Regions from separate parts of the Streptomyces sp. NPDC049541 genome, predicted to be linked through region 2. Evidence: riboswitches for the same ligand, from Rfam matches in the RefSeq annotation. Region 2 holds a riboswitch; each other region holds the start of a gene.
The links. A riboswitch is a leader RNA that binds a small molecule or an ion and turns the genes downstream of it on or off. The one in region 2 is predicted to bind thiamine pyrophosphate.

Region 1 (7,707 bases), on a different contig from region 2:
GTCGGCTTCACATGACGGGGTAGGCGATGCGCGAGTCCGTACAGGCAGAGGTCATGATGAGCTTTCTCGTGTCCGAGGAGCTCTCCTTCCGCATCCCGGTGGAGCTGAGCTACGAGAGCTGTGATCCCTATGCCGTGAGGCTTACCTTCCACCTGCCCGGAGATGCGCCGGTGACCTGGGCGTTCGGTCGTGAGCTCCTCATCGACGGGGTGTGCCGGCCGTGTGGGGAAGGGGATGTGCGCGTCTCACCGGCCGAACCCGACTCCCTGGCAGAGGTCCTGATCCGGCTTCAGGTCGGCCGCGACCAGGCGCTGTTCCGTGCGTCCACGGCGTCGCTCATCGCGTTCCTCGACCGCACCGACAAGCTGGTGCCCCTCGGTCAGGAGGGCTCCCTCGCCGACTTCGACGCCCACCTCGACGAGGCCCTGGACCGCATCCTGGCGGAGGAGCAGAGCGCGGGCTGAGACGGGACGGCGGGGGCCGGCCGGAACGCTTCTGCGTGGGACGCGGAGGACGCAGTAACGCTTCTCCGTGTCTCCATGTGCACGGCAGCTGGAGTCCGTCCCGCCCCGACCGTCTGTTCATGCGTGCCCGAGTGGCCCTCGCCTCACCGCTTGCGCCGTCGGCCCCGTCCGGCGCGCGCCGCGGCAGGTGCTGCGCCCGCGGTGCCCGCGACCTGCTCCGGTCCGGGACGGTCGGCCGCGACCACCAGTGCCGCGAGGAGGGTCGTGACCGGCACGGAGGCGACCAGGCCGATCGAGCCCACCAGCGTGCGTACGATCTCCTCTGCCACCAGTTCGCTGTTGGCGACCGTCCCCACGCCGCTCTGTGCGATGGAGAAGAGCAGCAGCAGGGGCAGCGCGGCGCCCGCGTAGGCGAGGACGAGGGTGTTGACGACGGATGCGATGTGGTCGCGGCCGATGCGGATGCCCGCCCGGTACAGCCCCCGCCAGCCCATCGACGGATTCGCCTCGTGCAGCTCCCAGACCGCCGACGTCTGAGTGACCGTCACGTCGTCGAGGACACCGAGCGAACCGATGATGACACCGGCCAGCAGCAGGCCGCTCATGTCGATCGACGGGTACAGGCCGTGGATCAGACCGGTGTTGTCGTCCGTGTTGCCGGTCAGGGCGGCCCAGCCGATGAACTCGGAGCCGAGCAGGCCGATCAGGACGAGCGAGAGCAGCGTGCCCAGCACCGCCACGGAGGTGCGGGCCGACAGACCGTGACACATGTAGAGCGCGATCAGCATGATGGCGCTCGATCCGATCACGGCCACGAGCAGCGGATCCGAGCCCTGCAGGATCGCGGGCAGGATGAAGAAGGTCAGCACCATGAAGCTGACGGCCAGCGCGATCAGGGCCATCACTCCGCGCATCCGGCCCACCACCACGACGGCGAGCGCGAAGATGCCGGCCAGCAGCGCCATGGGAAAGCGGCGGTTCACATCCGCGACCGAGTACTGCAGGTCCTTCGGCGCGGAGGGCTCGTAGGCGGCGACGACCTTCTCACCCTCGTGCAGTTGCCGAGACTGGTCCGGCTGCACGATCTCGGTGAACGTACGGCCCTTGTCCTTGCCTGTGTCGACGCGGATCGTCGCCTTCTTGCAGGTGCCCTTCGCCTGCTGTTGGGCGGAGGAGCCCTCGGCAGTGGAGGTGTCCCCTGTCGGAGTCTCGCCCGAGGCGTTCACCGACTTGCAGCTCACGCTCACGACCTCGACGACCGTCGCCTGCTGGGTCTGCCGGTCGAAACCCACACCGGTGCGCTGGTGCGGCGGGGCGCCGCCGGGCCACAGGACCACGAGCCCGACCGCCACGGCCGCGGCAAACGGGATGAGGATGGCGGCGATGACCTTGCGCAGGTGCTTGGAGACGGGGGCCGCAGGACCGTGGCTGTGCGAGTGACCGTGCCCGCCACCGGAACCATGGCCGTGCCCGTGCCCCCCACCGGAACCATGGCCCCCGCCGTCTCCGGAGCGGTGTCCGCGGGGCGGCTCCGGAGGAGGGTAGGAGGGCTGATGTGTCGTGGTCACCGCCAGATCATCGCAAGAACGACAGGGGCCCTCTGTTCAGCGCGCCCGAATTGACGCTAGCGTGGAGGCACCTTTGCACACGCGGGAGCTCGGAGCACCGGGCTGAGAGGGCGCTGACCTCCGTCCCAGCGATGTTTCACGTGGAACATCACCGAAGTCGAGTGATGTTCCCCACGAAACGTCGACAGACGGAAGCCGCTGCGTCGACCGCCGAACCTGTTACCGGGTAATGCCGGCGTAGGGAGTAGGTCTCATGACCAACAAGGACGCACGCACGCCTGCCTCCAACCAGGACGAACAGCCCCTTCAGGGCGAATCGTCCCAGGAGGCCGGGAAGTCCATCGGCTGGCACAAGGCGTATGTCGAGGGCTCACGCCCTGATCTGCGGGTGCCGGTCCGTCAGGTGCATCTCACCAACGGGCAGTCGGTCACGCTGTACGACACCTCGGGCCCGTACACCGATCCGCTCGTCGACACCGATGTGCGCAGGGGACTCGCTCCGCTGCGCGAGAACTGGATCATCGCGCGCGGTGACACCGAGGAGTACGCGGGCCGTCCCGCCCGTCCCGAGGACGACGGGATCAAGCACACCTCTCCACGAGGCGGTCTGCGCAACCTCGATGCGGTCTTCCCGGGTCGGCCGCGCCAGCCGCGCCGCAGTCGCGACGGCCAGGCGGTCACGCAGCTCGCGTACGCCCGCCGCGGAGAGATCACGCCGGAGATGGAGTACGTGGCTATCCGGGAGAACGTCTCGCCCGAGGTGGTCCGCGAGGAGATCGAGGCGGGCCGCGCGGTACTGCCGGCCAACGTCAATCACCCGGAGATCGAGCCGATGATCATCGGCAAGCGGTTCCTGGTGAAGGTCAACGCCAACATCGGCAACTCCGCGGTGACGTCCTCCATTGAGGAGGAGGTCGAGAAGATGACCTGGGCGACCCGCTGGGGCGCCGACACGGTCATGGACCTTTCCACGGGCCGCAACATCCACACCACGCGTGAATGGGTGCTGCGCAACTCCCCCGTCCCCATCGGCACGGTGCCGCTCTATCAGGCCCTGGAGAAGGTGGACGGCCGCGCCGAGGAGCTCACCTGGGAGATCTACAAGGACACCGTCATCGAGCAGGCCGAGCAGGGCGTGGACTACATGACGGTCCACGCGGGCGTCCGTCTGCCGTACGTCCCGCTCACGGCGAACCGCAAGACCGGCATCGTCTCGCGTGGCGGTTCCATCATGGCCGCGTGGTGCCTCGCGCACCACAAGGAGTCGTTCCTGTACGAGAACTTCGAGGAACTCTGCGAGATCCTGGCCGCCTACGACGTAACGTACTCGCTGGGCGACGGCCTCAGGCCGGGGTCGATCGCGGACGCCAATGACGAGGCGCAGTTCGCGGAGTTGCGCACGCTCGGGGAACTCAACCGGATCGCCAAGCGTTTCAACGTACAGACCATGATCGAGGGCCCGGGACACGTCCCGATGCACAAGATCAAGGAGAACATCGACCTTCAGCAGGAGATCTGCGATGAAGCTCCGTTCTATACGCTCGGCCCGCTGACCACGGACGTCGCACCGGCGTACGACCACATCACCTCCGGCATAGGTGCCGCGATGATCGCCTGGTGGGGCACGGCCATGCTCTGCTACGTCACGCCCAAGGAGCACCTGGGCCTGCCCAACCGTGACGACGTCAAGACCGGTGTCATCACCTACAAGATCGCCGCCCATGCAGCCGACCTCGCCAAGGGGCACCCCGGGGCGCAGGAATGGGACGACGCGCTGTCCGACGCCCGCTTCGAGTTCCGGTGGGAGGATCAGTTCAACCTCGCCCTGGACCCCGAGACGGCACGGGAGTTCCATGACGAGACCCTCCCGGCGGAGCCGGCCAAGACCGCCCACTTCTGCTCGATGTGCGGGCCGAAGTTCTGCTCGATGAAGATTTCCCAGGACATCCGCCGCGAACACGGCGGAAGCCGTGCCGAGATCGAGCAGGGCATGGCCGAGAAGTCGAAGGAGTTCGCGGCCGCGGGCAACAGGGTGTACCTGCCGATCGCGGACTGACGTATGCCGGGGTGAGTCGCTTCCCTGACGTGGAAGACGGTCCCGCTCCTCGGTGTGAGGTGCCGTGCGGCGGAGCCGTCGGCGCTGTCGGTGTTCGGCTTGCGCTCCCCCTGCGGGCCCTGACGGGCCTTCTGATGCGGGGGGCGCAAGCCGACGGTTACTCCGGCTGGTGTTCCGGGCCTCCGAAGTCCGGGCTGGTGTAGTCCGGGCTGGTGAAGCTCGGGCGCGGGCTGGGGGTCGAGCCGTCGTCCGGGCTGCTGAAGCCCGGCCGGTCGTAGCCGAGGTGAGGCATGCGGCTGGTCGACGTCGGCGGAGTCGCGGTGTGCAGCGCCGCGGCGGTGCCGGGGTCGGCGAGTGCCTCCCTGAGGAACGGCATGATGCCGCGCTCCAGGAGCGCTTCGCGCCAGGCTTCTTTGGCCGCGGCCACTTCCCCGCTCAGCTCGCCGTACGGTCCGGACTCGAGCGAGGGCTGGTTGCGCAGGGCGGTGAGCAGCAGCCCGACAGCGGCGACGAGGATCGCGGCCGCGGTCATGGCACCGAACACCCAACCGGCGGTGATCATGGTTTTGCCAAACACCTGTTTGGGTTCCAGTGACTTGATGATGTACCCGACGAGCAGGAAGATCACCGCAGCTGTTCCGGCGAGGACGGGGGTGAGGACGGCGGCGACGGCGACGGCGCCCGCGCCGGCCGGCTCGGCGGCCTCGCCGAGGGTGGTGGCGAGCCCCGCTGCCGCCGCGCCCGGCTCCGCAGAGCCGGATTCACGGGTGGACGGCGGGGTGGACGACGCCGGCTGGCGCAGTTCCTCGCGGACCTTCACGTAGTGCTGGTACTCGGCCGCAGCGGCCACCGTGATGAGTGCGGTGGCGTTGAGCGCCATCGTGCGCAGCTGTTCGGGGTTGAGCCGCTTGCCGACAGCGGCCAGTTCCGGGCGGTTTGGGGCGGAGCGCAGCGCCTCATCGAGGACCCGCTCGTACTCCTGGCGGTCCTCGCTCAGCAGGTGCTGCGGAACGCTGTTCATGTGCATCCCCCGATGCTCCGTAGGGCTTGGGGCTCGCATGCCAACGAGCCGTCGGGCAGAAACGGAGGGGAGCCTGCTACGGATAAGCCGATGGTAGAGCGGTGACGGCACACGGTGACAGGGGGTTTGAAGAAATTGGGCCCTGGCCTGCGCCGTTTGTCGCGGTTCCGCCCTGGGGGGACACCTGCCCTGTGAAGGGTCAGATATCCAGCGGCAGTTGCTGGACCAGCAGCTTTCCGGCCATGGTCACTCCGCCGTCCATCGCGATGGCGAGTCCCTCGGCGTAGACGTGCGGTCCTTCGACCACAGGCCCTGCGCTGTCCTCGCCCTCCTCGGAGCCGACCTCGCCCAGCAGATACGGAATGGGGCTGTGACCGTGAACAATCCGCGTGCCGCCGTACGTATCCAGCAGGGAGCGTACGGCGTCTGCACCGCCCTCGTCGCGGAAGGAGAACCGCTTGGTGAACTTGCGGAACAGATCCCAGCATTCGTCGGCGTCGTTGCGCGTGAGCGTTTCGCGGACGGTGTCGTTGACCGCCTCGATCGAATCGCCGTAATCCAGGTAGGCGGTGGTGTCCGAGTGGACGAGCAGATAGCCGTCGACCTCCTCGACGGCGTCCAGGCGGGCCATCCACTGCAGGTGATGGTCCTGGAGACGGTCCATGTCGGTCTTCTGGCCGCCGTTGAGCAGCCAGGCCGCCTGGAAGGTGGCGGTGCCCGCACCGGAGTTGACGGGGGTGTCGCCGAACCGCTTGGCGCCCAGCAGCAGCAGTTCGTGGTTGCCCATGAGGGCCTTGCAGTAGCCACCGGCCGCGGCCGCCTCCGCGGACAGCCGCATCACGAGGTCGATGACGCCGATGCCGTCCGGGCCGCGGTCGGTGAAGTCGCCGAGGAACCACAGCCGGGAGGTGCCCGCGCACCAGTTGCCCGCGGCGTCGACGAGGCCCTGCTCCTGGAGGGCGGCCACCAACTCGTCGAGGTAGCCGTGCACATCACCGACGACGTACAGCGGGCCCGCGCCGTCCGTCTGCTGCGGGATGGGGAGGGGCGCGGGGTCGACGGGCACCTGAAGCGTGTCACCCCGGTTGATGACCGGCAGGTCGCGCTGCGTCGGGGTGTACCCCTCCGGGTGGTCGGCCGGCTCCTCGACGGGTCTGGCGACGTCGCCGGGGTATGTGCTGTGGCCGTACGGACCGGTCTCGTGGACATACGCCGGTACCCGGAAGTCGCGCAACGTCGCCGTCCGCTCCGTCTCGGGTCCCTGACCGGCCCCCTGAGTCATCAGACCCCTCCACCATCGCGCCGCATCTGCACCGCTTCGGACTGCCTGGTCGCAGCGGCCCGCGGTGTCGTGGGCCCATCATAGGAATGCCGATCGCGCCATGTGATGACCCAGGGGTGGTGAATCGGAGGAAGAGTCCAGTTCACCGCGGCTTTCGCCCCGATTGGGCAGGGCTTCGACCGCCTGCTGACGGCCTTGGTTCTACTTCTCTTCGGGCGACCGCGGCGCGCTGACGGTCGTACGCGGCGGACGTCGCTGGGACGAGGTACGCACGATCAGCTCCGTCGGTATCACCTGCTCGACCGGTTGGTCCGATTCGACCCCCTCGATCGCGTCGATGAGGAGCTGCACCACGGCCGTGCCGATGCGGCGCGGCTTCAGGGAGAGCGTGGTGATGGGCGGTTCGGTGTTGGCGTACACGGTGGACTCGCTGCAGCAGACCAGAAGCAGGTCGTCCGGTACCCGCAGGCCGTAGCGGCGGGCCGCGGCGAGCAGGTCGGTGCCGTTCGGGTCGAACAGGCCGTAGACGGCGTCGGGCCGGTCGGGGCGGGCGAGCAGCCGGTCGGCGGCGACGGCGCCCGCGCACGGGTCGTGCGCCGGGTAGGCCTCGTACACCGGGTCCTGTCCGACGCGTTCGCACCAGCGCAGATACGCCGTGGTCGACAGGTGGGTGTACGTGTCGGTCGAGGTTCCCGTCAGCAGTCCGATGCGGCGCGCTCCGGCGTCGGCCAGGTGGTCGAGGATGCCGAGTACGGCGGCTTCGTGGTCGTTGTCGACCCAGGCGGTGACCGGGAGGGAGCCGGCCGGGCGGCCGTCGGAGACGACGGGCAGGCCCTGCCGGACCAGTTCGCTGACCACCGGGTCCTGGTCGGAGGGGTCGATGACGACCGTGCCGTCCAGTGCGACGTTCGACCACACGTCGTGGCGGGAGGTGGCGGGCAGGATGACCAGGGCGTAGCCACGGGCGAGCGCGGCCGAGGTGGCGGCGCGGGCCATCTCCGCGAAGTAGGCGAACTCGGTGAAGGTGAAAGGTTCATCCCCGTACGTCGTCACGGTCAGGCCGATGAGGCCCGACTTGCCGGTACGGAGGGTTCGGGCCGCTGCCGACGGGCGATAACCCAGCCGGTCGGCGACCTCTCGGACATGACGCCGGGTGGCGTCCGGGAGCCGGCCCTTGCCGTTGAGGGCGTCGGAGACGGTCGTGATGGAGACTCCGGCGGCGGCGGCAACGTCTCTGATACCCGCCCGGCCCGGCCGGCTGCCTCGGCGTGAGGTTTCCGCGCGGCTCACCTGGTGCTTCCCTGCTGCTGTCATGG
Region 2 (7,707 bases):
GCCTCAACCGAGCACCACGATTTCCGCCGCGTCGAACTCCACCCCGACCGCGTCCCCGACCTCCGGCGCCTCCCGCAGCGCCACCGCCGCCTCCAGCCGCGGCGCCTCCTCCGGCTGCACCTGTACGGCGACATGAGTGCCCTTGAAGGTGCGGGCGGCCACGGTGCAGCGCAGGCCCTCGTCGGCGGGGACGAGCCGGACGCCGGCGGGCCGCACGAGCAGTGTGCGGGTGCCCTGCGGGGCGTCCTGGGGCACCGGCAGCTTGCCCCAGGGGGTGTCCGCGGCCTCTCCGCCCACCATGCCCTCGACCACGTTGTCGAAGCCGAGGAAGCGGGCCACGAACTCGTCCGCGGGACGCTGCCACACCTCCAACGGCGTACCGGACTGGGCGATCCTGCCGTCACGCATCACCACGACCCGGTCGGCGAGCGCGAAGGCCTCGCCCTGGTCGTGCGTCACGGCGAGCACCGTGGTCCCCAACTGCCCGAAGAGTTCCCGGAGTTCGACGACGAGGCGCTCCCGCAGCGAGCGGTCGAGCTGACCGAGCGGCTCGTCCAGCATCAGCAGCCGCGGGCTGGGCGCGAGCGCACGGGCGAGTGCGACGCGCTGCTGCTCACCTCCGGAGAGCGAGGCGACGGCGCGGCGTGCGGCGCCCGGCAGCCCGACGAGTTCGAGCAACTTCCGTACTCGCTCGTCCTGTTGAGGGCGCGTGGCGCCGTGCATCCGCAGCCCGAAGGCGACGTTGCCGCCCACGTCCCGCTGCGGGAACAGCTGATGGTCCTGGAACATCAGGCCCACCTCCCGCTTGTGCGCGGGCACCCCCGTCTGGTCGCGTCCGTCGAGCAGCACCCGCCCGGAGGACAGGGGCTGGAGCCCGGCAACCGCCCTCAGGAGCGTCGACTTGCCGCTGCCGCTGGGCCCGAGCACGCACACGATCTCGTGTTCGGCGACATCGAGGCCGACGGCGTCGAGCACGGCCCGCCCGCCGAACCGCACGGTCGCGTCCTCAAGACTCAGCAGCATCTAGAACTCCCCGCTCCGGTCGGTGCGCAGCCGCTCGAGGACCAGCAGCGCCACCGCGCACACCACCATCAGAATCGTCGAAAGGGCCATCGCCTGGCCGTAGTTGAGATCACCCGGTCGGCCGAGCAGCCGCGCCACCGCGACCGGCAGCGTCGGATTGTCCGGCCGCGCGATGAACACGGTCGCCCCGAACTCCCCCAGGGACACCGCGAACGCGAACCCGGCCGCGACCAGCAGCGCCCGCCGCACCATCGGCAGATCGACCTCCCGCCACACCCGCCACGGCGACGCCCCGAGCACGGCCGCCGCCTCCCTGAGCCGCGCGTCCACGGCACGCAGCACGGGCAGCATGGTCCGTACGACGAAGGGGGCGCCCACCAGCGCCTGCGCGAGCGGCACCAGAATCCACGAACTGCGCAGATCGAGCGGGGGCTTGTCCAGCGCGATCAGGAACCCGAAGCCGACCGTCACGGCGGAGACCCCCAGCGGCAGCATCAGCAACGCGTCGAAGCCACGGACCAGCCGTCCCGCGTCCCGCCGCGCGAGCGCCGCGGCGGCCAGACCGCCGATCGCCACGGCGATGGCGGTCGCGGCGAGGGCGTACTGGAGCGAGTTGCCGACGGCCTGGATCGGCGGCACGAGGAAGGTCCCGCCGTCGTCATGGGTCAGGGCCCGGTAGTAGCCGAAGCCGGAGGCACCGAGGGACCGCTGCACCAGCACGGCCAGCGGCAGGACGAGCAGCACGGCGACGGTGCCGAGGACCCCGGCCAGCAGCGCCCACTGCCCGGCCCCGCGCGGCCGTCGCGCCGTGATGTTCGCGTCCACGAGCCGCAGGGCGCTCTCCCGCCGCCGTACGGTCCAGGCGTGCACGACGAGGATCGCGCCGACGGCGACGAACTGGACGATCGTGAGCACGGCGGCGGTGGACAGGTCGAAGATCTCCGAGGTCTGCCGGTAGATCTCCACCTCGAGGGTGGAGAAGGTCGGGCCGCCGAGGATCTGCACCACGCCGAAGGAGGTGAAGGTGAACAGGAAGACCATCAGCGCGGCGGCGGCGACGGCGGGCCCGAGCGCCGGCAGTGTCACCTTCCGCCAGGCCCTGAACGGCGAGGCGCCCAGCATCCGCGCCGCCTCCTCCTGCCGTGGGTCGAGCTGCCCCCACAGGCCGCCGACGGTCCGTACGACCACGGCGTAGTTGAAGAAGACATGCGCCAGCAGGATGGCCCACACGGTGGTGTCCAGCCGTACGCCCCACAGCTCGTCGAGCAGTCCCCCGCGCCCGACCAGCGCCAGGAACGCCGTACCGACGACGACCGTCGGCAGCACGAAGGGGACGGTGACGACGGCCCGCAGCACCTGCTTGCCGGGGAAGTCGAGGCGCGCGAAGACATACGCGCCGGGGAGCGCGACCAGGAGCGTGAGCGCGGTGGAGGCGAGCGCCTGCCAGGTGGTGAACCACAGGACGTGCCGGATGTCGGACTGCGTGACGACGTCCACGATCCGCCCGAACTGCCACACCCCGTCCACCTTGAGCCCGCGCGCCACGATCGCGGCGACGGGCCAGGCGAAGAAGACGGCGAAGAACGCGACCGGCACGGCCATCAGACCGAGCCGCACCGCGCTCCCCGTCCGCCTTGCGCGGACGGCTACTTCAGTACGAGTGACGTCCACGACTTGACCCACTGGTCACGGCTGGCGGCGATCTTGTTCGGGGCCATGGTCTCGGGGTCCTTGGCCGGCTGCCCGAACTTCACGAACTCCGGCGGCACCTGGGCGCCCTCGATCACCGGGTAGACGAACATGTTGAGCGGCATGTCCTCCTGGAACTCCTTGCCGACCAGGAAGTCGATGAACGCCTTCCCGCCCTTGGTGTTCCGGGCGTTGCTGAGCAGCCCGGCGTACTCGATCTGCCGGAAGCAGGTGCCGTACGAGGTTCCGATCGGCGCGGTCTTCGGCTTCGGGTTGCCGTAGATGACCTCGGCGGGCGGCGAGGAGGCGTAGGAGACGACGAGCGGCCGGTCCGCCTTGGCCTTCTTGCCGCCCGCGGACCCCGAGAACTCCTCGTTGTAGGCCTGCTCCCAGCCGTCGACGACCTTCACGCCGTTCGCCTTGAGCTTCTTCCAGTAGCCCTGCCAGCCGGTGTCGCCGTACTTGGCGGCGGTGCCGAGCATGAAGCCGAGGCCTGGCGAGGAGGTGGAGGCGTTCTCGGTGACGAGGAGGTTCTTGTACGCGGGCTTGACGAGATCGTCGAACGACTGGGGCGGTGCCAGCTTGTGCTTGCTGAAGTACGCCTTGTCGTAGTTGACGCAGATGTCACCGGAGTCGATCGGGGTGACCCGGTGCTCGGCCTGGTCGACCCGGTACTGCGCCTGGATCCGGTCTGCGCCCTTCGCCTCGTACGACTGGAACAGCCCGTTGTCGAGGGCCCGCGAGAGCAGGGTGTTGTCGACGCCGAAGAAGACGTCGCCCTGCGGGTTGTCCTTGGTGAGGATGGCCTTGTTGACGGCCTGACCGGCGTCGCCGCTCTTGAGGACCCTGACCTTGTATCCGGACTGCTTCTCGAAGTCCGCGAGGACGTTCTTCGAGACGGCCCACGAGTCGTGGCTGACGAGGGTGACGGTCTTGGAGCCGCCGGAGTCCTCGCTGCCGGACGACGACGAACCGCACGCGGCCAACGTGACGAGACCGAGGCCGACCGCGGCGGCCACGAACGTCTTGGTGTGCACTGAATTCCTCCTGGCTGACCAGGAAGAGACGCGGCCCTGCCCGGGAGTGCCGGAGCATTCCAGCGGCTCCCGGGCAGGGCGCAACAGCTCGAGTGAAGACCGAACTTCCTACCCAGAATGACCTGGGCAAGGTTCAGAGGGTCTGCGGCCCGGTTGCCGCACTCTCAGCGCTGTGGCGCTCCCCTGTCGGAATATGAAGATGTACGTACGGGCTCAGGTTACCGCTCGGTGGCCGCGAGCTGGCCGCAGGCCCCGTCGATCTCCTGCCCCCGGGTGTCCCGGATCGTCACCGGCACACCGTGCGCGGCGATGGCTTCGACGAAGGCCTTCTCGTCCTCGGGCCGGGAGGCGGTCCACTTCGAGCCGGGCGTCGGGTTCAGCGGGATGAGGTTGACGTGGACGGGCTTGCCGCGGAGCAGCCGCCCGAGCCGGTCACCGCGCCAGGCCTGGTCGTTGATGTCGCGAATGAGCGCGTACTCGATGCTGAGCCGCCGCCCGCTCTTCTCGACGTACTCGAACCCGGCGTCGAGGACCTCGCGCACCTTCCACCGCGTGTTGACGGGGACGAGGGTGTCGCGCAGCTCGTCGTCCGGCGCGTGCAGCGAGATGGCGAGCCGGCATTTGAAGCCCTCGTCGGCGAACCGGTGGATCGCGGGCACCAGACCGACGGTCGACACGGTGATGCCGCGCTGCGACAGCCCGAGCCCGTCGGGGGCGGGATCGGTGAGCGCCCGGACGGCCCCGACCACACGCTTGTAGTTGGCGAGCGGCTCACCCATCCCCATGAAGACGATGTTGGAGAGCCGGGCCGGGCCGCCGGGCACCTCTCCGTCCCTGAGCGCCCGCATCCCGTCGACGATCTGGTGCACGATCTCGGCGGTGGACAGGTTCCGGTCGAGCCCGGCCTGCCCGGTCGCACAGAACGGGCAGTTCATCCCGCACCCGGCCTGCGAGCTGATGCACATGGTCACCCGGTCCGGGTAGCGCATCAGCACCGACTCGACGAGCGTCCCGTCGAACAGCCGCCACAAGGTCTTGCGCGTCGTCCCCTGGTCGGTCGACAGATGCCGTACGACCGTCATCAGCTCGGGAAGCAGCGCCTCCTGCAGCTTGCCGCGCGCACCGGCCGGGATGTCGGTCCACTCCGCCGGGTCGTGCGCATACCGCGCGAAGTAGTGCTGCGACAGCTGCTTGGCACGAAACGGCTTCTCGCCGATCTCGGCCACCGCTTCCCTGCGCTCGGCGGGCGTGAGATCGGCAAGATGCCGCGGCGGCTTCTTGGCTCCGCGGGGGGCGACGAAAGTGAGTTCTCCGGGCTTAGGCATGGCTGTACCAGTGTCGCAGATCAACTCATGTGACCTGCGACTGTGAGCGAGGACACCTGCCGTTGGTGGTCGTCATGCGTCACCGCTGAGCGGCCTCGGACGGCCCAGAGACGGCCCGAAACTCTCGGATCATCCATGGTCTGACCAGCTAGCATCGCTGCCATTCCAGGGGACGGGGGCGTCATGGCAATCGGCCGCAAGGGCTCGCGACGCATCGTCGTCGACGGCACGACTTACCACTGGCGCCTGCGCCGCCGGCCCACGTACGACCAGGCTCTCTGTGATCGACCGTGCACGTACGCGGTGCAGCACGCGGACACCCCTGGCACGACCCTGGTCGTCACCACGAATCAGCCTCATGCCAGCAACTGGTTCGGTGCGCCAAGTGTCCCGGTTCTGCCCAGCGACGTCGCCGCCGCTATCGCGTCGGCTCTCCGTCAGGGCTGGTCCCCTACGCAGCAGGGCTCACCTTTCCACCTGGACCAGTCCGAAGGCTTCGCCGTCGGCCCCGGCGCTGCACACAGCTGAGCCACTCTTGGCCGACGGGAAGCCAAGCGCTTGGAAGGCGCTTGGAAGGCGCTTGAACTGACCACCGGATGAGTGGGCCGGACCTGGCAGGTTCCGGATGCTGAGCGCGGAGGTCCGGCGACTTCGACACGCATTCGACGTGACCCGGCGTGGGTCTACGGCCGCCGGTAGGCCGAAGGGGCGACACCCGCTTCCGGCTTCCTGCTGAAGGACACGTAGGCGGGGTGCTCTGGATCGCCGATCTGCATGAGGGCGAAGAGATCAAGGTCATGGTTCGCGAACCTGTGGAGGTACTGGAGGAACAGCTCCAACTCCTCGTCCGACAGCCGCTCATCGTGCCGCTCGTTGCGCATGACGTCACGATACGAGCCGAGGGCCTACGGCATGAGGCGGCTCTGTCCCGTCAGCGGTTGATCGGGATCTCGTAGACGATCTCGCAGTGAGCGGCGGGCACGACGATGTCCGCTGTCTCGACGGGCCGTCCCCGCCTGCCGTCCGCCAGGAACTCGTACGTCGTAGGGACGCACAGCTCGCCTTCGGTGATGCCCAGTCGCGCCGCGATCTCCGCCGGGGCCAGCACCTTGGCGTCCCAGTCCCCTTGCCTGCCGGGCAGACTGGTCCCCTGGCCCCGCCGAATTCCCCCGGGCGGGGCCCCAACCATGTCCGGCGTGGCACCATGCCCCCTCCGGCACACCGCTTCATGGGGGACACATGCGTACCCGCGCCACCATCACACTCACCATCTCCCTGCTCGCCATCCTCACCGCCTGTTCATCGTCCAGCGATGACAAAGCCGACACCCCGAACAGCAGCCCCACCACGGCCGCCGAGACGCCGACCACCACCCCGACGCCGCCCGGCACCGTCGAACTGGAGCGCGTCGCGGACACGTACGTGAACCTCTACTTCGGAGGGGCTGGGGAGGGGGCGTACGCCTTCCTGTCGAAGCGCTGTCGCGCCAAGGCAGACCCGGCCACGTACGCGGCTACCGTGGATCAGGCCGCGAAGGATTACGGGCCCGACCACCCGGCGACGGACGTGCACGCGACGGTCTCAGGGGGCATGGGCCGCGTCTCGTACAAGGTGAAGGGCCTGCCGAAGTTCGACCAGCTGGGGCAGCCGTGGACGGTTGAGGGCGGCGCCTGGAAGTACGACGCCTGCTGACCCTGCGCGCCATCCGGGCCCCGTCGACCAGCGTCGGCTGGGCCCCTGTCGTGCCCGGCGGAGTGCAGCCCTCAAGATCCTGCCGCGCCCGGTGATGACGAGGCATCCGTGATAGCTCTGGCCGCCCTCCGCAGCGGCGCCCCCCACTCGGTGGAGGAGCGGGTACAAGCCACTGGCGCGCATGCCGGAGTCCTCAGTCGCCGACTTCAGCGCATGCGGATGCGCGGATTCGAACACCTTGGCCTGGAGCGAGCAAGCGAGGGGGCGATCACGAGCCTGACCTGCGGATTCCCCACGTTGGACACTGTCCGGTGGAACTCGCCCCTGCGAACCTTGGTCCCCGTGAGTTCCCGTCAGTTCTGACACGGGAGTGGCACGGCCCGCGGGCAGCACCGGTCCCCTCTAGGCGAACCACTCCATGGTCGCCGCTCAACTCATTTGACCGGAGGAGCCTCAGTTGCTCTACTGCGATGCCGGACCGGGGAGGACATGTGGCAGAAGGGCCGGATGTAGATCGCGACATTCTGGAGGGGCGCACAATCCTCGCGGTGAAGGCGATTCGTGAGGCACAAGGATGCCCGCTCCAAGAAGCGGTTGATCTTTACCATCAGCGCTACGGCGAGCTTCATCCTGAGCCGGACTCAGCCCAGAAATCCTCCCGGCCCCGCGTGCTGCGGTTCGAGCGGGATGGCTCTTTGGTTGTGTTTGAGGGACTGCAAGACGGTCAGTAGCCCGTCTACTGATCACCGGTCTCGCTGACCAGCGAGACTGAAGACCGCACGGCTCTGACCAGTTCAGATGCCGTGGGCTTCCGTCTTTGCCGGTCGGCGTCGGGCGCCCTCGCACGGCCCAGGCACGGCCCGGGGCACTGAAGGCTGGCCGGGAACCCGCACTGATGTGGTGTCGTAGGGATCGGCTACGTTGCGCGGATGACTGACACG
Region 3 (7,707 bases), on a different contig from region 2:
ACGCTCGACGAGCGGATCGAGGTCGTCACCCGGATCAAGGACGCGATCGCCGTACGGCACGAGGAGATCGCCCGAGTGATCTCCTCCGAGAACGGGTCCCCGTACTCGTGGAGCGTGCTCGCGCAGGCGCTCGGCGCGATGATGGTGTGGGACGCGGCGATCACCGTCGCCCGGAACTTCACGTACGAGGAGCGGCGCGACGGTGTGCTCGGGAAGATCCTGGTGCGGCGTGAGCCGGTCGGGGTCGTGGCGGCCGTGGTCCCCTGGAACGTCCCGCAGTTCGTGGCCGCCGCCAAGCTCGCGCCCGCGCTGCTCACCGGCTGCACGGTGGTGCTCAAGCCGTCGCCCGAGTCTCCGCTGGACGCCTACATCCTGGCCGACATCACCCGCGAGGCCGGTCTGCCGGAGGGTGTGCTGTCGATCCTGCCCGCGGACCGCGAGGTCAGCGAGTACCTGGTCGGACACCCAGGGATCGACAAGGTCGCCTTCACCGGTTCGGTGGCCGCGGGCAAGCGTGTGATGGAGGTGGCGTCCCGCAACCTCACCCGCGTGACACTGGAGCTGGGCGGCAAGTCGGCGGCGGTCGTCCTGCCGGACGCGGACGTGGCCACCACCGTCGCGGGCGTCGTCCCGGCGGCCTGGATGAACAACGGCCAGGCGTGCGTGGCCCAGACCCGCATCCTGCTGCCGCGCTCGCGCTACGACGAGTTCGCCGAGGCCTTCGCGGCCGCGGCGAGCGCCCTGGTCGTCGGTGACCCGCTGGATGCGGCGACCCAGGTCGGCCCCCTCGTCGCCAGGCGCCAGCAGCAGCGCAACCTCGACTACATCCGCATCGGCCAGGAGGAGGGCGCCAAGATCCTCACCGGCGGCGGCCGCCCGCCGGGCCTGGACCGCGGCTGGTACGTCGAGCCGACCCTCTTCGGCGACGTCGACAACTCGATGCGCATCGCGCGGGAGGAGATCTTCGGCCCGGTGATCTGTCTGCTCCCGTACGGCGACGAGTCCGAGGCCCTGAAGATCGCGAACGACTCCGACTACGGGCTCAGCGGGAGTGTCTGGACCGCGGACGTGGCTCACGGCATCGAAGTCGCACGCCAGGTCCGCACCGGAACGTACTCCGTGAACACCTTCAGCCTCGACATGCTCGGTCCGTTCGGCGGCTACAAGAACTCCGGCCTGGGGCGGGAGTTCGGACCCGAGGGCTATGGCGAGTACCTCGAACACAAGATGATCCATCTCCCGGCCGGCTGGGAGGGCTGAGCGACCATGGGCGACCGCTGGCACGTCGAGGTCGACCGCTCCCTCTGCATCGGCTCGGCCCAGTGCGTCCACCGCGCTACCGGGGCCTTCCGCCTCGACTCCGCCATGCAGTCGCACCCCGTCGAGCCGGAGCCCGACGCCAACGAGCGCATCCTGGAGGCGGCGGAGAACTGCCCGGTGGAGGCGATCGTGATCACGCTGTTGGGGAGCGGGGAACCCGTGTTCCCGCCGGAGGAGTAGAGCCCCGAGCAGGACCCGAAAAGAGTCCGAAAAAATCTACTTTCAGGGGTTTCATTCCCGGTCGGGCGTTCTATTCTGGGAATTGGCCTACGGGACGAGTGAGGGAGTCCGAACCGGAGTAGCCGATTCTGGCGTGAAGCAGTCAGTCCGCTGGGACCGACGTCGACGGTCCGGGCTGAGAGGCCGGAAGGCCGTGGATCGCGAGGTCCGCGACTGGAAGGCGACCTCCACTACCTGACCCGGGTAACGCCGGCGAAGGGAACCCGTCTCGTAGGTCCTTTGCGTGCCCGATACGCTCCTGCGGTTGCCGTAGGAGCGATCAGGGGCGGGGAAGCGTGCGCAAGGCCGAGGCCGGACAGCTGATCAAGCAGGCTCGTGAGGCATGGAAGGCCGAGGAGTGGTTGCGCGCCGCCGGCCTCTACGAGCAGGTGCTCGCCCGTTTCCCGGACGAGAAACCGAGCGCCGACTGGTGGTACGACGCGGCGCTCGCCCACAAGTTCCTGCGGAACTGGGCGAAGGCGTACGAGCTCGGACGCGAGGCCGCGGCCCGGGCGCCGCGCGGCGAGGGCGACCCCGCGTACTGGAACCTGGGCATCGCCGCGACCATCCAGCGCGACTGGGCGACGGCCCGCGACGCCTGGGCCGGCTTCGGCATCGACCTCCCCGACGGCGAGGGCGAGATCGTCGGCGGCTTCGGCAACGCCTGCGTGCGGCTCGACACCGGCGGCGAGCGCGAGGTCGTGTGGATCGAGCGGCTGTGCCCGACACGCGGGCGGGTGGTGAACGTGCCGGTGACCGGCGGCCGTCGGTACGGCGAGATCGTCGTCCACGACGGCGAGCCCAAGGGGGAGCGGATCCTCGACGGCGTGACCTTCCCCGTCTTCGACGAACTGCTCCTCTTCGAGGCCTCCGAGTTGCCCACCCTGGAGGTGACCGTGGCGGCCGGCGAGACGGACGACCTGCGGGCCCTGCTCGACCTGTTCGGCGAGCACGGCTACGGCGCCGAACCGGCCAGCAGCGTTCGCGTGCTCTGCGCCTGCTGCAGCGAGGGCACCCATCAACAGGAACGGAGCCTGCCGTCAGGTGCCCAGACGGTGTCCCTCGCGGCCCCCGAGGAGGACGCCCGACGGCTGCTCGCGCAGTGGGCGGACGGCGCGGCGATCGGGCGCAGCTGGAGCGGGCTGGCGACGGTCGGCTGAGACGCCGCCGTTTCGGGTGCGGCTAGGACGGTTTTTCGGACGCCGTCGGATCCGTCAGGTCGATCAGCCGGCACACCGTCTCGATGTCGATCTTGACCTGGGCGATGGAGGCACGGCCCGAGAGCCAGGTGATCAGGGCCGAGTGCCAGGTGTGCTCGATGACCCGGACCGCGGAGAGCTGCTCGGCGGTCGGGTTCTCCAGGCCCATCGCGTCCAGGATGATCACGGTGGTCTGGCGGGAGACCTGGTCCACCTCGGGCGACACGCTCCGGTCGGCGAAGGTCAGCGCACGCACCATCGCGTCGGCCAGATGCGGCTCGCGCTGGAGCGCACGGAAGGCCCGCATCAGCGTCTCGGCGACCCGCTCGGCCGCCGTCTCGCCCTGCGGCGGCTTCTTCCGCAGCGTGCCGTGCATGTGCTCCAACTGGTCCTGCATGGTGGCGACCAGCAGATGGATCTTGGACGGGAAGTAGCGGTACAGGGTGCCCAGCGCCACCTGCGAGGACTCGGCCACCTCACGCATCTGCACCGCGTCGAAACCACCCCGGCTGGCCAACTGCGCGCTCGCGTGCAGGATGCGCCGACGACGCGCCTCCTGCCGCTCCGTGAGGGGCGGGGAGGCCGGCTGCGAGGTACGTGCTTCCACCTTGGCCACCTTCGCTTGCGCAGGCATGGATCCCGTTCCGTGACAGTCGGTGAGGGCTGGTGATCGCACCGAGTTTGGCAGGGCCCCGGCCGTGGCGCGAATCACCTGATCCACTGCTCACCGCGCCCCTACCTGCCGGTAGATTCAGAGCCTCCTGGACGATCAAGTCTGAAACTTGTTCTAGATTAGCGTCCCGGCGTAATCTCGCGGGACAGTGCAGGCAGAAGGGGGCCCAGAGTGACCGCTGAGGCCAGTCAGGCGGGTCCCCAGGAGGACCTCGCCGCCGACGGCGAGCGACCGCTCCACATCGCGCTCCTCACCTATAAAGGGAACCCGTTCTGCGGCGGACAGGGCGTCTACGTCCGCCATCTCTCCCGCGAGCTGGCCCGCCTCGGCCACCGCGTCGAGGTCATCGGCTCCCAGCCCTACCCCGTGCTCGACGAGGGCGAGGACTACGCCGGCCGGCTGAGCCTGACCGAGCTGCCGAGCCTCGACCTCTACCGTTCCCCGGACCCCTTCCGCACCCCGGGGCGCGACGAGTACCGCGACTGGATCGACGCGCTGGAGGTCGCGACCATGTGGACCGGCGGCTTCCCGGAGCCGCTGACCTTCTCCCTGCGCGCCCGCCGCCACCTCCGCGCCCGCCGCGGCGAGTTCGACGTCGTGCACGACAACCAGACCCTCGGATACGGCCTGTTGGGCGATGTGGGCGCCCCCCTGGTGACCACCATCCACCACCCCATCACCGTCGACCGGCAGCTGGAGCTGGACGCCGCCGAGAACTGGCAGCAGCGCTGGGGCAAACGGCGCTGGTACGCCTTCACCCGCATGCAGAAGCGCGTCGCCCGCCGCCTGCCCTCGGTCCTCACCGTCTCCGGCACCTCGCGCGCCGAGATCATCGACCACCTCGGCGTACGGGACGACCGTATCCACGTCGTGCACATCGGCGCCGACACCGACCTCTTCTCGCCCGACCCGTCCGTCCCCGTGGTGCCGGGCCGGATCGTGACGACGTCCAGCGCGGACGTCCCGCTCAAGGGCCTGGTCTTCCTCGTCGAGGCGCTCGCCAAGGTCCGCACCGAGCACCCGGACGCCCACCTCGTCGTCGTCGGCAAGCGCCCCACCGAGGGGCCCGTCGCCCAGGCCATGGAACGCTACGGCCTCGAAGGCGCCGTCGAGTTCGTCAAGGGCATCTCGGACGCCGAACTCGTCGACCTCGTCCGCTCGGCGGAGGTCGCCTGCGTACCGTCCCTGTACGAGGGCTTCTCCCTGCCGGCAGCCGAGGCGATGGCCACGGGCACGCCGCTGGTCGCGACGACCGGCGGCGCGATTCCGGAGGTCGCCGGGAGGGACGGGGAGACGTGCCTGGCGGTGCCGCCGGGTGATCCGGGGGCGTTGGCGGCAGGGCTGAACCGTCTCCTGTCCGACCCGGAACTGAGGGCGCGGCTCGGTCGCGCCGGGCGTGAGCGGGTGCTGCGGCACTTCACCTGGGCGCGCGCCGCCGAGGGCACGGTGGCCCGGTACCGAGAGGCGATCGGCGGCTCCGCCGCCAGGAATCCCGGCCGCTTCGCGGCCTCAGAGGCTGTCTACTCCGAAAGCAGGGCCACGTGCTGACCGTCGACTTCTCCCGGTTCCCGCTCGCCCCGGGCGACCGCGTCCTGGACCTCGGCTGCGGCGCCGGCCGGCACGCGTTCGAGTGCTACCGGCGCGGCGCCCAGGTCGTGGCGCTCGACCAGAACGGCGAGGAGATCCGCGAGGTCGCGAAGTGGTTCGCCGCGATGAAGGAGGCGGGCGAGGCCCCCGCGGGCGCCACCGCCACGGCGATGGAGGGCGACGCCCTGGCGCTGCCCTTCCCCGACGAGTCCTTCGACGTCGTCATCATCTCCGAGGTCATGGAGCACATCCCGGACGACAAGGGCGTACTCGCCGAGATGGTCCGGGTGCTCAGGCCCGGCGGCCGCATCGCCATCACCGTCCCGCGCTACGGCCCCGAGAAGGTCTGCTGGGCGCTGTCCGACGCCTACCACGAGGTCGAGGGCGGCCACATCCGCATCTACAAGGCGGACGAACTGCTGGCCAAGATCCGCGAGGCGGGCCTCGAGCCCTACGGCACCCACCACGCGCACGCGCTCCACTCCCCCTACTGGTGGCTGAAGTGCGCGTTCGGCGTCGACAACGACAAGGCGCTGCCGGTGAAGGCGTACCACAAGCTCCTGGTCTGGGACATCATGAAGAAGCCGCTGGCCACCAGGGTCGCCGAACAGGCCCTCAACCCCCTGATCGGCAAGAGCTTCGTGGCCTACGCGACCAAGCCCCACCTGCCCTCGGTGGATGCCCGGTGACCACTCCCCGGACAGAACACCTCGTCCTGCCCGGGGTCCTCACCGCCGAGCAGGCCGCCGCGACCGTCCGCGGGATCCTCGCCGTACAGCGGGAGGACGGCGCGATCCCGTGGTTCCGGGGACACCACCTGGACCCCTGGGACCACACCGAGGCCGCGATGGCCCTGGACGCGGCGGGCGAGCACGAGGCCGCCGAGCGGGCGTACGAGTGGCTGGCACGGCACCAGAACGCTGACGGCTCCTGGTACGCGGCCTACGCCGACGGCGACTTCGCGGACGTCACCGACCACGCCCGCGAGACGAACTTCGTGGCGTACATCGCGGTGGGCGTCTGGCACCACTACCTCTCCACGGGGGACGACACCTTCCTGGACCGCATGTGGCCGGCCGTCTACGCGGCCGTCGAGTACGTCCTGCGGCTCCAGCAGCCCGGCGGCCAGATCGGCTGGAAGGGCGAGGAGGACGGCAGCTTCACCACCGACGCCCTGCTGACCGGCTCCTCCTCCATCCACCACGCCCTGCGCTGCGCGCTCGCCATCGCCGAACAGCGCGAAGAACCGCAGCCCGACTGGGAGTTGGCGGTCGGAGCGCTCCGCCATGCGATCCGTCGCCACCCGGAGCGGTTCCTCGACAAGGACCGCTACTCGATGGACTGGTACTACCCGGTGCTGGGCGGTGCGCTGACGGGCACGGAGGCCAAGGCCCGCATGGAGGAGGGCTGGGACCGCTTCGTCGTCCCCGGCCTCGGGGTGCGCTGCGTCGTCCCCAACCCATGGGTGACCGGCGGCGAGTCGGCCGAACTCGCCCTCACCCTGTGGGCGATGGGCGAGTCCGACCGCGCGCTGGACATCCTCCAGTCGATCCAGCACCTGCGGGACCCCGAGACCGGCCTGTACTGGACGGGCTACGTCTTCGAGGACGAGGCGATCTGGCCACGGGAGCTGACCACCTGGACGGCAGGCTCCCTGCTGCTGGCGGTCGCCGCCCTCGGCGGCCACGAGGCGACCTGCACGGTGTTCGGCGGCGAGCAGCTGCCGAGAGGGCTGGATCCGGACTGCTGCGCCTGATCTCCGGGCGCAGCCGGGCGGGTGGTCAGTGCCGCGTCATCCGTCCGGCGATCGCGTGGCCGACGAACAGGTAGACCACCGCTGCCAGGCCGTAACCCGCGACCACACGGGCCCAGGCCTTGTCGAAGGTGAACAGGTCACGCGACCAGCCGGCCAGCCAGTTGGCCACGTTGTGGACGAACTGCACCAGCTCGTTGGCACGGTTGGCGTCCAACAGGTACATCAGGATCCACAGGCCCAGTATGAGGGCCATGATGTCGGCGACGATCGCTATGACCGCCCCGGCTCGATTGCCGCTGCTGTATCGAGACATGCTTTTCGGATTGCCGCCGGATGCTGTATGAAACCCGAACGGGTTCCCTCAGGAGTTCAGCTCCGCCAGCACCCGCAGCGACTCCCGGTCGGGGGAGAGGGCCAGCAGGTCCGTCACGGGCCCCTTGCGCCACAACTCAAGGCGCTCGGCGATCCGTTCACGGGGTCCCACCAGGGAGATCTCGTCGGCGAAGGCGTCCGGTACGGCGAGTACGGCCTCCTCGCGCCGCCCGGACAGGAACAGCTCCTGGATGCGCCGGGCCTCCTCCTCGTACCCCATCCTCGCCATCAGATCGGCGTGGAAGTTGCGCGCCGCGTGCCCCATGCCGCCGATGTAGAAGCCGAGCATGGTCTTCACGGGCAGCAGGCCTTCGCTCACGTCGTCGCAGACCCGGACCTGTGCCATGGGGGCGACGAGGAAGCCCTCGGGGGCACCGGCGAGCGAGGCCTCGTAGACCTCCGGGCGGGTCGGCGACCAGTACAGGGGGAGCCAGCCGTCGGCGATACGGGTCGTCTGCGCGACGTTCTTCGGCCCTTCCGCCCCGAGGAGGACGGGAAGGTCGGGACGCAAGGGGTGCGTGATGGACTTGAGGGCCTTGCCGATGCCGGTGCCGTCCGCGCCGCCGTACGGATGGGAGTGG
Region 4 (7,707 bases), on a different contig from region 2:
GCGGTGTCGGGCATACGAGGGTCCCCCGTGGGTGTCGTTCCTGGTCGGCGGCGTACGGGCCGCAGTGAACCGCGGCCGCGGCCCTGTGGGCGGACCCCGGCCCGTACGCCGGACGTTGTTCGGTTCAGCCTGTTCGGATCAGACGGCGAGCGCCTGGGCCCGGCGCTTCACCTCCGTACCGCGATTCTCGCTCAGCGCCTGCGCGGGGGTGCCGGGCAGGCTGTCGTCGGGGGTGAAGAGCCACTCGATCATCTCTTCGTCGGTGAAGCCGTCGTCCCTCAGGAGCGTCAGGGTGCCGGTCAGGCCCTTGACGACCTTCTGCTCGGCCGCGTCGATGAATGCGGCGGGCACATGCAGCGCGCGGTTCTCACCTCGGCGTACGGCGATGAGCTGGCCCTCCTTGACCAACTGCCGCACACGCGTCACCTCGACGTCGAGCATCTCTGCGATGTCGGGGAGGGTGAGCCAGGCGGGGACGAGAGCATCGATCTTTGCGTCAATCTCGGTCACGGAGTCAAGCCTGCCATCCCGCACCGACAGTCGGAAGCCAGAAGCGTCCGACCTGGGGTTTCACCCCCCGTCGTGGCCGCCGTTCCGCGTACTACGCCGTGGCCGTCTTCAAGGGCCGTGCCGGGTCCGCCAGCAGCTCGGGGTCCATCGGGGTGCCCGCCTCGATCAGCCGTCTGCCCTGCGCGAGATCCCTCGGCCTGCCGACCGCCAGCAGGGCGACCAGGCGGCTCTCGCGCAGCCAGCAGACGGACCAGGCGGGCCCCGACGGGTCTCCGCGCCACAGGGTCGTGTCTGCGGCGGTGTGATGACCGGCGTACTGGACGAAGCGGCCGAACTGCTCGGACCAGAAGTACGGGACCGGGTCGTAGACCGCGGGGGGCGCGCCGGTGGCCTCGCCGACGATGTTCGCGGCCACCGTGCGCGGGCCCTGGAGGGCGTTGTCCCAATGGTGGACCAGCAGGCGCTCGCCATACCGTCCCGAGGGGAAGGAGGCGCAGTCGCCGACGGCGTAGACGTCCGGTGCCGAGGTGCGCAGGTGGGCGTCGGCCACGACCTCGCGGTGCGCGCCGAGCTCGATGCCGGAGCCGGGCAGCCAGGCCGTGGCGGGGCGGGCGCCGATGCCGACCACGACGGCGCCCGCGGACAGCCGGGAGCCGCCGTCGAGGACGACCGCGCCGGGCTCGATGTGCGCCACGCGCGCGTGCGTACGCAGTTCGGCGCCCGCGTCGGCGTACCAGGCGGCCATCGGTGCGGCCACCTCCGCGGGCAGCGCGCCGGCGAGCGGCCGGTCGGCGGCCTCGACGACGGTCACCGCGCAGCCCGCCTCGCGCGCGGCGGTGGCGAACTCCGCGCCGATCCAGCCCGCGCCGACGACCACGATGTCGTGCTGCCTGGCCAGCACGGGCCGCAGCCGCTCGGCGTCGTCAAGGGTGCGCAGCAGATGCACCCCGGGCACGCCCTCCGTGCCCGGCAACGTGATCGGTTCGGCGCCGGTCGCAAGAACCAGGACGTCGTAGGGCACGGGCCCGGTCTCGGTGTCCAGCTCGTGCTCGCCGGGGCGCACGCCGAGCACCTCGCACCCCAGCCGCAGTTCGATGCCGAGCGCCTCGAAGTCGACGTCGAAGGCGGAGCCCTCGGCCTTGCCGAGCAGGACGGCCTTGGACAGCGGCGGCCGGTCGTAGGGCTGATGGGGCTCGGCGCCGATCACCGTCACGGTGCCGGTGAAGCCCTGTTCGCGCAGGGCGACGGCCGTCTGGACACCGGCCATGCCCGCGCCGACGACGACCACGCGCCGCGCCGGTGACGTGCTCACTTCCCGCGTCTGCTCACTCACCTGATCACCATAGACAACTGACTATTCGTCAGTCAGGAGTCGTGCTCAGTGACCTGCTCCACAACACTGGTCCCGCTGCCCGACTGCGACTCCCACTCCCAGGTCTCCTCCAACCGCACCCGCCCGTCCGGCAGCTCCACGACGGCCGAGACGCAGTGCCCCGAGGAGGTCGTCCCGTCGTTCTTCAGCTGGACGTACCGGAAGTCCAGCCGGTCACCTGACCGCGTACCCACCAGATGCCCGCGCACGACGTCGCCGCCCGCGTACTCGGCCCAGACCTCGCCGCCCTGCTCGTGGTAGGTGAACCGGGTCCGGGTGCCCACCTGACCTGGGGCCTGGTCGGCGACGGGGGCGAGGACGAGGCCGTCCAGCGAGCGGGGCATGACGGAAGGCTCCCTTACAGAGGCGCGGCGGGTCGGGCTAGGGTGGCCAACGTACAAGCACTCGCGGGAGCCCGGACGCACCGGGCTGAGAGGGAGGCTGGCGGCCTCCGACCGTACGAACCTGATCCGGGTCATGCCGGCGAAGGGAGGGGCTGGACGCCCATGTCGTCACGTACGTCAGACGTCCTCGTCATCGGGGGCGGAATCATCGGCCTGGTCACGGCCTGGCGGGCCGCGCAGCGCGGCTTCGGCACGGCCGTCGTGGACCCCGAACCGGGCGGTGGGGCCGCCCAGGTGGCCGCCGGGATGCTGGCCGCGGTCACGGAGCTGCACTACGGCGAGCAGACCCTGCTCGGCCTCAATCTGGAGTCGGCCCGCCGCTACCCGGACTTCGCGGCCGAGCTGAGCGAGCTCACCGGTCAGGACCTCGGCTATCGCCAATGCGGCACGCTCGCCGTCGCCCTGGACGCCGACGACCGCGCCCATCTGCGCGAACTGCACGCCCTGCAGCGGGAGTCGGGCCTGGATTCGGAGTGGCTGACGGGGCGCGAGTGCCGGCGCCTGGAGCCGATGCTCGCACCGGGCGTGCGCGGCGGCCTGCGGGTGGACGGAGACCACCAGATCGACCCGCGGCGACTGGCACGCGCGCTGGTGGCCGCGTGCGAGCACGCGGGTGTGGTCTTCCACCGCACCTGGGCCGAGCGTTTCCATGTCGTACGGGACCGGGCCACCGGCGTCACCACGACCGACGGCGCCGAGCTGGGCGCGGGCCAGGTGGTCCTGGCGGCCGGCAGCCTCAGCGGACGGCTGCCGGGCGTCCCGGACGAGGTGCTGCCACCCGTGCGCCCCGTGAAGGGGCAGGTGCTGCGGCTGACCGTGCCGAAGCGGTACGCGCCGTTCCTGAGCCGCACGGTGCGCGCCGTCGTCCGCGGCAGCCATGTCTACCTGGTGCCGCGCGAGAGCGGTGAGCTGGTGATCGGTGCGACCAGCGAGGAGCTGGGCTGGGACACGACGGTCACCGCGGGCGGGGTGTACGAGCTGCTGCGTGACGCACACGAGCTGGTCCCCGGGATCACCGAGCTGCCGCTGACGGAGACGCGGGCCGGTCTGCGCCCCGGTTCTCCGGACAACGCGCCCCTGCTCGGCCCGACCGCACTGCCCGGTCTGCTGCTGGCCACCGGTCACTACCGCAACGGCGTGCTGCTCACCCCGGTCACCGGCGACGCCATGGCGCACGCCCTGGCCACCGGTGAACTCCCGGACGAGGCACGCCCGTTCACCCCCAAGCGTTTCGCGCTTCTGGAGCAGCCCGCATGAACATCTCCGTCAACGGAGAGCCCAGGGAGTTCGCTCCCGGCACGGCTCTCGACACCGTCGTACGCGCGCTGACCCCGGCACCCTCCGGAGTGGCCGCCGCCCTGAACGAGACCGTCGTCCCGCGCGCGCAGTGGCCGTCGACGTCCCTGCGTGAGGGGGACCGCGTCGAGGTCCTCACCGCCGTCCAAGGAGGCTGACCCATGGCCGACGACCCCTTTGTCATCGGCGGTACGTCCTTCACGTCCCGTCTGATCATGGGCACCGGCGGTGCCCCCAGCCTCGACGTCCTGGAGCGGGCGCTGGTGGCGTCCGGCACGGAGCTGACGACGGTCGCGATGCGGCGCGTGGACCCCTCGGTGCACGGCTCGGTGCTGTCCGTCCTGGAGAAGCTCGGCATCCGGGTACTGCCGAACACGGCGGGCTGCTTCACCGCCGGGGAGGCCGTGCTGACCGCCCGCCTCGCGCGCGAGGCGCTCGGCACCGAACTGATCAAACTCGAAGTGATCGCCGACGAGCGCACCCTGCTGCCGGACCCGATCGAGCTGCTGGACGCGGCCGAGACCCTGGTCGACGACGGCTTCACCGTGCTGCCGTACACCAACGACGACCCGGTCCTCGCCCGCAGGCTGGAGGACGTCGGCTGCGCGGCGATCATGCCGCTCGGCTCGCCCATCGGCTCCGGGCTCGGCATCCGCAACCCGCACAACTTCCAGCTGATCACCGAGCACGCGCGCGTGCCGGTGATCCTGGACGCGGGTGCCGGTACGGCCTCGGACGCGGCGCTCGCGATGGAGCTCGGATGTGCGGGTGTGATGCTCGCCTCAGCGGTGACGCGGGCCCAGGAGCCGCAGCTGATGGCCGAGGCCATGAAGCACGCCGTGGAGGCGGGCAGGCTCGCGTACCGGGCGGGCCGCATCCCGCGCCGCCATTTCGCGGAGGCGTCCTCGCCGCACGAGGGGCGCGCGCACCTGGATCCCGAACGCCCCGCGTTCTGAACTCGCGTTCGACAAGTTCCGGAAGTCGGTGCGACGTCCGTCACAGGTCGGCTGCAGTCCCGCTCCGATCTCACCCGAACCGGCAGCCCTGTCAGTCACGGCTCGTACACTCACCTGCGTGGATACGACCCTTCAGGACCCTCTGGTCGGGCAGGTGCTCGACGGGCGCTATCGCGTGGACGCGCGGATCGCGGTCGGCGGGATGGCCACGGTCTACCGGGCCCTGGACACCCGCCTCGACCGCGTGCTCGCGCTGAAGGTGATGCACCCGACGCTCGCGGCCGACGGCACCTTCGTCGACCGGTTCATCCGCGAGGCGAAGTCGGTCGCGAGGCTCGCGCACCCGAACGTGGTGCAGGTCTTCGACCAGGGCACCGACGGGTCGTACGTCTACCTCGCCATGGAGTACGTCGCCGGGTGCACCCTGCGGGACGTGCTGCGCGAGCGCGGGGCGCTGCAGCCGCGCGCCGCCCTGGACATCCTGGAGCCGGTGCTCGCCGCCCTCGGTGCCGCACACCGCGCCGGGTTCGTCCACCGGGACATGAAGCCGGAGAACGTGCTGATAGGGGACGACGGCCGGGTCAAGGTCGCCGACTTCGGCCTGGTGCGTTCCGTGGACACGGTCACCAACACCACCGGCACCGTCCTCGGTACCGTCTCGTACCTCGCTCCCGAGCAGATAGAACACGGCACGGCCGACCCCCGGGTCGACGTGTACGCGTGCGGTGTCGTCCTGTACGAGATGCTGACCGGGGACCGGCCGCACGGCGGGGACTCCCCGGCGACGGTCCTCTACAAGCACCTCCACGAGGACGTCCCGCCGCCGTCGGCCGCCGTGCCGGGGCTGCCGTACCGGCTGGACGAGCTGGTCGCGTCGGCGACCGCCCGCACCCCCGGCCTGCGCCCGCAGGACGCGGTGGCGCTGCTCGCGCAGACCCGCGAGGTGCGCGTCGCGCTCAGCCCGGACCAGCTGGACGTGCTGCCGCCGCAGGCCCTCGCCGCGGACCACCGGCGCATCTCCGAGGACCGTACGAGCGTGATCCCGCGCGCGCTGACGGTGCCGCGCCCGCTGCCGGTGAACGAGGACGAGGCCGTCCTGCACCGCACGAGCCGCCTGGAGACTCCCCCGCCGCTGCCGCCGCGGCGCCGTGGCGCGCGCTCCCGGCGGGGTCCGCTCACGGTCCTCGTCGCCGTACTGCTGATACTCGGGGTCGGCACGGGCGTGTGGTACATCAACTCCGGCCAGTTCACCAAGGTCCCGTACGTGCTGGCGAAGACCCAGACGCAGGCCACCCAGCAGCTGCAGAAGGCCGGCCTCGACCTCGGCGCCGTCAAGCACGCGTACAGCGACACGGTGCAGCGGGGCACGGTCATCAGCTCGGACCCCGCGCCCGGCACCCGCATCCGTGACAACAGGTCGGTGGCGCTCACCATCTCCGACGGCCCGGAGACCGTGCGGGTGCCCGATGTGTCGGCGCGGACGCTGGCCGAGGCGAGGGCCCGGCTGAAGAAGAGCGGGCTCGAGCCCGGCATGGTCACCCGGCAGTTCAGCGACGACGTACCCAAGGGCTCGGTGATCTCCACGACCCCCGAGGCGGGCACCAAGCGGCACGCGGGTTCGGCGATCGCGCTGGTCGTCAGCAAGGGCAGCCCGGTGGACGTCCCGGACGTCACCGGTGAGGACCTTCAGGACGCGAAGGCCGACCTGGAGAGCGCCGGTCTGACGGTGAAGGTCGCCTCCACCCAGATCAACTCCGAGTACGACAAGGGCCAGGTCGCGGCGCAGACGCCCGCGGGCGACAGCCAGGCCGCCGAGGGCGACACGGTGACGCTGACGCTGTCCAAGGGCCCGGAGATGGTCGAGGTCCCGGACGTCACCGGCGACAGCGTGGACGACGCGCACAAGGCCCTGGAGGACGCCGGCTTCAAGGTCGAGGAGGACCGCGGTCTGCTCGGCCTGTTCGGCGACACCGTCAAGAACCAGTCCGTCAAGGGCGGGGACACGGCACCCAAGGGGTCGACCATCACCATCAAGATCCGGTGACGGAGCAGGTCGCGGCGCATGACACCCTGAACGGGTGAAGAGTCAGCAGTCCCGCAACCCCGTCGGCGGCCATGTCCCCGTCGCCGGTGGTCTCCACTCCGTCGGTCTGTCCTACGCCCACGATCTGAAGGCCGAGACCGTGCAGGTCTTCGTCGCCAACCCGCGCGGCTGGGCCACGCCCGCCGGCGATCCGCGGCAGGACGAGGAGTTCCGCGAGGTGTGCGCGGCCGAGTCGATCCCGGCGTACGTCCACGCCCCGTATCTGATCAACTTCGGCTCGCACACCGAGGCGACCGTGCAGAGGTCGGTGGAGTCACTGCGGCACTCGCTGCGGCGCGGGCGGGAGATCGGGGCGCTCGGCGTGGTGGTGCACACGGGCAGCGCGACGGGCGGCCGGGACCGGTCGGTTGCCCTGAAGCAGGTACGGCAGTACATGCTGCCGCTGCTGGACGAGCTCACCCATGACGACGATCCGTTCCTGCTGCTGGAGTCGACGGCCGGGCAGGGCGCCTCGCTCTGCTCGCGGACCTGGGACTTCGGACCGTACTTCGAGGCGCTGGACGCCCATCCGAAGCTCGGGATCTGCCTGGACACCTGCCACATCTTCGCGGCCGGCCACGACCTGACCGGCCCGAACGGCATGCACCAGACCCTCGATCTGCTGGTGGACACGGTCGGCGAGGGCCGGCTGAAGCTGATCCACGCCAACGACTCCAAGGACGTGGTCGGCGCGCACAAGGACAGGCACGAGAACATCGGCGCAGGTCACATCGGTGAGGACCCCTTCCGGGCGCTGATGACCCACCCCGCCACCGAGGGCGTACCGCTGATCATCGAGACGCCGGGCGGCAAGGAGGGACATGCGGCCGATGTGGAGCGGCTGAAGAAACTGCGCGACTCCTGACCCGTTCGGGAATACCCCTGGGGGGTATACGGTTCCTGCTCGGTGCAGGAACCGTTACCTGACATTGGGGGCAGTCATGCAGCACGAGGCACACGCGCACGCACACCATCACCCGGCGGCCGCCACCTGGAGCACGGCCGCGCAGGCCACCCTCCACTGCCTCACCGGCTGCGCCGTCGGCGAGGTGCTGGGCATGGTGATCGGCACGGCGCTCGGCTGGG

Region 1: another riboswitch for thiamine pyrophosphate. It lies ahead of thiC (phosphomethylpyrimidine synthase ThiC); the one in region 2 lies ahead of ACIBW9_RS30605 (thiamine ABC transporter substrate binding subunit).
Region 3: another riboswitch for thiamine pyrophosphate. It lies ahead of ACIBW9_RS03980 (tetratricopeptide repeat protein); the one in region 2 lies ahead of ACIBW9_RS30605 (thiamine ABC transporter substrate binding subunit).
Region 4: another riboswitch for thiamine pyrophosphate. It lies ahead of thiO (glycine oxidase ThiO); the one in region 2 lies ahead of ACIBW9_RS30605 (thiamine ABC transporter substrate binding subunit).

Annotation. Positions count from the first base shown of each region.
Region 1 covers NZ_JBITLY010000003.1:195,190-202,896, reverse strand. The annotation lists gene ACIBW9_RS13200 (SsgA family sporulation/cell division regulator) at 27-464, shown strand; gene ACIBW9_RS13195 (YibE/F family protein) at 608-2,032, opposite strand; TPP riboswitch at 2,104-2,293, shown strand; gene thiC (phosphomethylpyrimidine synthase ThiC) at 2,286-4,088, shown strand; gene ACIBW9_RS13185 (hypothetical protein) at 4,246-5,115, opposite strand; gene ACIBW9_RS13180 (metallophosphoesterase) at 5,309-6,391, opposite strand; gene ACIBW9_RS13175 (LacI family DNA-binding transcriptional regulator) at 6,593-7,705, opposite strand.
Region 2 covers NZ_JBITLY010000009.1:142,363-150,069, forward strand. The annotation lists gene ACIBW9_RS30595 (ABC transporter ATP-binding protein) at 4-1,023, opposite strand; gene ACIBW9_RS30600 (ABC transporter permease) at 1,024-2,625, opposite strand; gene ACIBW9_RS30605 (thiamine ABC transporter substrate binding subunit) at 2,670-3,749, opposite strand; TPP riboswitch at 3,837-3,944, opposite strand; gene rlmN (23S rRNA (adenine(2503)-C(2))-methyltransferase RlmN) at 3,968-5,074, opposite strand; gene ACIBW9_RS30615 (hypothetical protein) at 5,258-5,602, shown strand; gene ACIBW9_RS30620 (hypothetical protein) at 5,758-5,955, opposite strand; partial or broken gene ACIBW9_RS30625 (hypothetical protein) at 6,006-6,209, opposite strand; gene ACIBW9_RS30630 (hypothetical protein) at 6,314-6,766, shown strand; gene ACIBW9_RS30635 (hypothetical protein) at 7,258-7,497, shown strand; gene ACIBW9_RS30640 (hypothetical protein) at 7,696-7,707, shown strand, end outside.
Region 3 covers NZ_JBITLY010000001.1:869,078-876,784, forward strand. The annotation lists gene ACIBW9_RS03970 (aldehyde dehydrogenase) at 1-1,260, shown strand, start outside; gene ACIBW9_RS03975 (ferredoxin) at 1,267-1,500, shown strand; TPP riboswitch at 1,591-1,778, shown strand; gene ACIBW9_RS03980 (tetratricopeptide repeat protein) at 1,836-2,699, shown strand; gene ACIBW9_RS03985 (TetR family transcriptional regulator) at 2,722-3,372, opposite strand; gene ACIBW9_RS03990 (glycosyltransferase family 4 protein) at 3,583-4,959, shown strand; gene ACIBW9_RS03995 (class I SAM-dependent methyltransferase) at 4,953-5,687, shown strand; gene ACIBW9_RS04000 (prenyltransferase/squalene oxidase repeat-containing protein) at 5,684-6,754, shown strand; gene ACIBW9_RS04005 (hypothetical protein) at 6,780-7,067, opposite strand; gene ACIBW9_RS04010 (LLM class F420-dependent oxidoreductase) at 7,116-7,707, opposite strand, start outside.
Region 4 covers NZ_JBITLY010000001.1:1,131,588-1,139,294, reverse strand. The annotation lists gene thiE (thiamine phosphate synthase) at 1-14, opposite strand, end outside; gene ACIBW9_RS05200 (Rv2175c family DNA-binding protein) at 139-510, opposite strand; gene ACIBW9_RS05195 (NAD(P)/FAD-dependent oxidoreductase) at 602-1,843, opposite strand; gene ACIBW9_RS05190 (hypothetical protein) at 1,876-2,226, opposite strand; TPP riboswitch at 2,280-2,391, shown strand; gene thiO (glycine oxidase ThiO) at 2,389-3,543, shown strand; gene thiS (sulfur carrier protein ThiS) at 3,540-3,740, shown strand; gene ACIBW9_RS05175 (thiazole synthase) at 3,744-4,538, shown strand; gene pknB (Stk1 family PASTA domain-containing Ser/Thr kinase) at 4,657-6,582, shown strand; gene ACIBW9_RS05165 (deoxyribonuclease IV) at 6,617-7,486, shown strand; gene ACIBW9_RS05160 (DUF4396 domain-containing protein) at 7,563-7,707, shown strand, end outside.